Alkalihalophilus pseudofirmus: one gene and its partner. The main gene of each other region encodes a partner of the protein of the gene in region 2 in a complex. Links are inferred from orthologs where the notes say so. Each region holds a gene or a part of one and is shown on either strand. Other genes may lie near its edges.

Region 1 (2,980 bases), 3.1 Mb from region 2 along the record:
TTCTATTTTCGACGGATTATTATCAGAATATAAAAAACTAAGCATTGGTTCCTTGGATAAAAGATCCCTTGCCTAACCTCTCCCCTTTAATCCTCACCACTTTCTAGGCATGAGCATAGTGTAATAAAGAGTTAACTGATCTTTTGCTAAGGAGTGGGAGAATGTATTATTACGATTCAATGTACGAACAGATGGAGAGGCAAGGACCACCTGGGCCACCTCCGCAGATGACGCCACAGCTTCCAAGCGGTCCTCAAGCTTTCGCGGTGGATCCTGGAGCCATTAATCGCTGTTTATTTCGATTTACATTTATCCGCCTAACAAATGGTGAAACGTTTTGGTTCTTCCCAACATTTGTAGGCCGAAACTCAGTTGCTGGCTATCGATGGTGGTTTTTCCGCTGGGTAAATTTCGGAATTGATTTAAGAAGAATTTCATCTTTTCAATGTGTATAAGAAAAAAAGTACCTGTTTTGGGGCAGGTACTTTTTTTTCAAATATATGAATAACAATGATTCTTATTCTCAATACTAAGAGTATAAAAAGAAGGCACGGAGAATGCCCTCTTTTTATACTCTTAGCTTGGTTCGAACGTTTTACAATCCGTCTCCTCTTGACGATCTGCTTGTTTCCCTTTATGACTGATTACATAGATCTTATCCGCTGCACATTGGTTACCATGCGACCAATGTACACAATTGTTCACTTCACATAAAACATCTTGTGCCATATTAGTCCACCTCCCTCTTACTGCCTAGTTTGGCCTTTTTTGAAGAGAAGCATACATAGAAGTGTTTCTATTATTTGTTATACCCCGATTATCTAAACTAAAACAAAAAACACAATCTCTCAAATGAGAAATTGTGTTTTTTTGTATTTCTTTTAATAAAACTGTAAATTAAAGTCCTGCTTGTTCTTTAAGAACAGACGCTTTATCCGTTTGCTCCCATGGAAGCTCAATATCTGTACGTCCAAAGTGTCCGTATGCTGCTGTTTGCTTATAAATAGGACGACGAAGGTCAAGCATTTTAATGATGCCAGCAGGACGAAGGTCAAAGTTATCACGAACTAATGAAACAAGTGTTTCTTCAGAAACTTTACCTGTACCAAATGTATCAATTGAAATTGACACCGGCTGAGCAACACCGATTGCATATGCAAGCTGCACCTCACACTTATCAGCTAATCCAGCTGCAACGATGTTCTTCGCTACATAACGAGCTGCATAAGCACCTGAACGGTCAACTTTTGTTGCATCTTTACCAGAGAATGCACCGCCGCCGTGACGAGCATATCCACCGTAAGTGTCTACAATGATTTTACGTCCAGTTAAACCAGCATCCCCTTGAGGTCCGCCGATAACAAAGCGTCCTGTTGGGTTAATGAAGTATTTCGTATCCTCATCAAGCAATTCAGCTGGTACAACCGGGTTAATGACATACTCTTTTAAGTTGCGTTGAATTTGCTCAAGAGTTACTTCTGGATGATGTTGAGTGGAGATAACAATCGTATCAATACGAGCTGGTTTTCCGTCCTCATCATATTCCACAGTCACTTGTGTTTTCCCATCTGGACGTAAGTAAGGAAGAATTTCTTCTTTACGTACTTCAGTTAAGCGGCGAGCTAGTTTATGACTTAATGAAATAGGAAGCGGCATAAGTTCTTTTGTTTCGTTATTTGCATAACCAAACATTAAACCTTGGTCACCTGCACCAATTGCTTCAATTTCTGCATCAGTCATTTGTCCTTCGCGAGCTTCTAATGCTTGGTCAACCCCAGCTGCGATATCTGCTGATTGCTCATCAATTGATGTTAAAACAGCACAAGTCTCTGCATCAAAACCATATTTAGCACGTGTGTAACCAATTCCTTTGATCGTCTCACGAACGACTTTAGGGATATCTACATATGTGTTTGTAGTGATCTCACCCGCAACTAAAACTAAACCAGTTGTTACAGATGTTTCACAAGCTACACGAGCATTAGGATCTTTCGCTAAGATCTCATCAAGAATCGCATCAGAGATTTGATCACTAATTTTATCTGGATGACCTTCTGTTACTGATTCTGATGTAAATAAACGACGACTTTGCTTTTCTACCATGTTCAAATTCCTCCTATGCAGACAACTACAACGGTTGTGTGCGAATGATTTGAGACGGCACTCGTTTCTCATCCAATGGGTGATAAAACGGTTTAAGACGTGTATAAACGTAGAAAACCCCATTCCATCGAGGAAAAGGGTTGAAATGTTTACCTTTCGCCTCTTATCGTTCAAGGCAGCTGCCTTGCAGGTTAGCACCTTTTCACTCGTTTGGCATGAGTGTTGGTTGCTGGGTTTCTTCGGGCCTGTCCCTCCACCTACTCTGGATAAGAGTATCCGTTCGCGACATATCATAACGTACATAGAATCCTCTGTCAACACCGGCCGAAAATTCACTAATATTCATACTTTTAGTCGGAGTAGAACTCGTTTATAATGAGTTATACTATTCATTAATTAATGTCATTTTATTTTCATCACCATCTAGATTAAACCGTTTTCTTCTATATAGTATTATGCTTCTTCCAGAATTCATCTCTTCATATTTTATGGACTTATTCATTTAAAGTCTTCTTCATTTTCGTCTCAAATCGTAAGAACTAACACCTTTTCCCCTTTGGCCCTTTCAATACCAAAAGGGCGGCTTTTGGTTCATTGCATCATTTTTCAAAAAAACTTTCACATTAGTATAGACTAATAGATATAATGTGTTATACTAATTGACATAGAAACGATGACAAGTACCAAATACCAATAAAAAGTTAAATTACTTTAAATAGGAAAGGGTTTTGCGACAATGACTACTTTAAGCCTTACATCAGAACTTGACCAATTATTGAAAAGTGAGCAGACACACCATGATTTACCGATCTCGGCATTAGTTGAAAAATCACTGATGCGTAAAGAAGGTAAATTAACAGCTTCTGGTGCATTAAGC
Region 2 (2,915 bases):
AGCGAATAGTTAGTAGTGCTATTTATTGTATGCGGCTATTGCGCTATCTAACAGGCCTGGTTAAGAAAAATCAAAAAAAGTATAGTAAAGGGCTTGCAAAACGAGAGTGTAATGATTATTATAATAATTGTGTTAGCACTCATGATGAGTGAGTGCTAATAAAGAATATTACATAGGTCTTGAAGGAGGGTGTTTTCCTTGTTAAAGCCATTAGGTGATCGTATTATTATCGAGTTAGTCGAATCTGAGGAAAAAACAGCGAGCGGGATTGTATTACCTGACTCTGCAAAAGAAAAGCCGCAAGAAGGTAAGGTTGTAGCTGTTGGAACAGGCCGTGTAACTGATAACGGAGAGCGCATCGCACTTGACGTTAAAGAAGGCGATTCTATCATTTTCTCTAAATATGCGGGAACAGAAGTGAAGTACGGCGGAGTTGAATACTTGATCCTTCGTGAAAGTGACGTACTAGCTATCATCGGTTAATACATTTAAGTAATTAATCCATTGAAGTTAACCATTAAACAAAAGCGAATTTGACTATATACACTATTTTCTAGGAGGTCGAAATCATGGCTAAGGATATTAAATTTAGCGAAGAAGCACGTCGTTCGATGCTGCGCGGTGTAGATGCCCTTGCAAATGCAGTAAAAGTAACCCTTGGACCAAAAGGTCGTAATGTTGTTTTAGAGAAGAAGTTTGGTTCTCCGTTAATCACTAACGATGGTGTGACGATTGCAAAGGAAATTGAACTTGAAGATGCATTCGAAAACATGGGTGCTAAGCTTGTTGCTGAAGTAGCAAGCAAAACAAACGACATCGCTGGTGACGGTACAACAACTGCAACAGTACTTGCACAAGCTATGATTCGTGAAGGACTTAAAAACGTAACATCTGGTGCAAACCCGATGGTTATCCGTAAAGGAATCGAAAAAGCAACAGCAGCTGCTGTGACAGAGCTTAAAAACATTGCTAAACCAATCGAAGGTAAAGAGTCTATTGCACAAGTTGCTGCAATCTCTTCTGCTGATGAGGAAGTTGGCCAAATCATTGCTGAGGCAATGGAGCGCGTTGGTAACGACGGCGTTATCACAATCGAAGAATCTAAAGGTTTCTCTACTGAGCTAGAAGTAGTAGAAGGTATGCAGTTCGACCGCGGATATGCTTCACCTTATATGGTAACTGATTCTGATAAAATGGAAGCAGTTCTAGATAACCCTTACGTTCTAATCACAGACAAGAAGATCGCGAACATTCAAGAGGTACTTCCAGTTCTTGAGCAAGTTGTACAACAAGGCAAGCCGATCCTTATCATCGCTGAAGATGTTGAAGGTGAAGCTCTTGCTACCCTAGTTGTGAACAAACTTCGCGGAACATTTAATGCAGTAGCTGTTAAAGCTCCTGGATTCGGTGACCGTCGTAAAGCTATGCTTGAAGACATCGCTACATTAACAGGCGGAGAAGTGATTACAGAAGATCTAGGTCTAGACCTTAAGTCTGCGAACATCACTCAACTTGGCCGTGCTAGTAAAGTAGTTGTAACAAAAGAAAATACAACAATCGTTGAAGGTGCAGGCGAAGCAGATCAAATCGCAGCTCGCGTAAACCAAATCAAAGGTCAATTAGAAGAAACAACTTCTGACTTTGATAAAGAAAAGCTTCAAGAGCGTCTTGCTAAATTAGCTGGCGGTGTAGCTGTTCTTAAAGTTGGTGCTGCAACAGAAACTGAAATGAAAGAACGCAAACTTCGCATTGAAGATGCTCTTAACTCAACTCGTGCAGCAGTGGAAGAAGGTATCGTAGCTGGTGGTGGTACAGCACTTATCAATGTAATTAAAGCAGTTGAAGCTGTATCTGCTGATGGAGACGAAGCAACTGGTGTGAACATCGTACTTCGTGCTCTAGAAGAGCCAGTTCGTCAAATTGCACACAATGCAGGTCTTGAAGGTTCTGTTATTGTTGAGCGTCTTAAGTCACAAGATGTTGGCTTTGGATTCAACGCAGCAACTGGCGAGTGGGTAAACATGGTCGAAACAGGTATTGTTGACCCAACAAAAGTAACTCGTTCAGCTCTACAACACGCTGCTTCAGTATCAGCTATGTTCTTAACAACAGAAGCTGTAATCGCTGATAAGCCTGAGGAAAACGAAGGCGGCGGCATGCCTGACATGGGCGGCATGGGCGGAATGGGTGGAATGGGCGGCATGATGTAATAAGAAAAGCCGAAGCGACTGCTCAGAAACGCAGGAATCTGGAGCAACTGACAAGTGGCGTTCTTTGCCACGTAGGAGGGTGTGAAGAGTCCGGAGTTTCTAGGAGTGAAGGCTAGACATCTGCCCATCAAACCCTTGATAGATAAGGTTTTGACATAAAGTGAAAAGAAGCTTCTCATAAGTTGAACAAACTTATGGGGAGCTTTTTTGTTTGTAAATCTACGGCTTTCAGAGCATATAAGCCTCACAAGCGATTTTATCTCCAAGGGTAAGATTGTGAATTAAATGTGAAATGTTTCACAAAATCCTCCAAATTAGTAGCACCTCGGGTATAATGAACGCATAAGATACCTTATAGGGTATAGGGTGTATTCATATTAAAGTTGTTCAATGGTAATTTAAAATATCTCTTTTGGAGGGGATCAAATGAGTACTAAAGTAATCATTGTAGGTGGAGTAGCGGGCGGTGCAACAGCGGCAGCAAGATTAAGAAGGATTAGTGAAGATGTGGAAATTATTCTAGTTGAACGTGGTGAGCATATTTCATTTGCTAATTGCGGGCTGCCTTACTATATTGGCGAAACCATTAAAGAACGAAGCAAATTACTCGTTCAGACCGTTAAAGGCATGTCAAAACGTTTTAATCTTGATATTAGAAATTTAAGTGAAGTGCTGAGCATTGATCCACAAAATAATAAATTGACA

Evidence for each region. The genes of interacting proteins can lie anywhere in the genome.
Region 1: the proteins of groL (region 2) and metK are in contact, whole or in part, in a cryo-EM structure (PDB 8P4O), measured with the Escherichia coli proteins. The link is inferred for Alkalihalophilus pseudofirmus from one-to-one orthologs.

What each region holds. Positions count from the first base shown.
Region 1 is NZ_CP117835.1:3,348,765-3,351,744, forward strand. Bases 1-2,942 are described here. They hold metK (methionine adenosyltransferase), read right to left. Parts: upstream 2,104-2,942; coding sequence 898-2,103; downstream 1-897. Other genes in these bases: PQ478_RS17675 (glycosyltransferase family 4 protein), read left to right, coding at 1-76; PQ478_RS17680 (hypothetical protein), read left to right, coding at 162-455; PQ478_RS17685 (DUF1540 domain-containing protein), read right to left, coding at 577-729; pckA (phosphoenolpyruvate carboxykinase (ATP)), read left to right, coding at 2,840-2,942. Outside these bases: more of pckA, read left to right, coding at 2,943-2,980. UniProt on the Escherichia coli protein: Catalyzes the formation of S-adenosylmethionine (AdoMet) from methionine and ATP.
Region 2 is NZ_CP117835.1:285,905-288,819, forward strand. Bases 13-2,889 are described here. They hold groL (chaperonin GroEL), read left to right. Parts: upstream 13-569; coding sequence 570-2,210; downstream 2,211-2,889. Other genes in these bases: groES (co-chaperone GroES), read left to right, coding at 199-483; PQ478_RS01610 (CoA-disulfide reductase), read left to right, coding at 2,637-2,889. In the rest of the region: more of PQ478_RS01610, read left to right, coding at 2,890-2,915.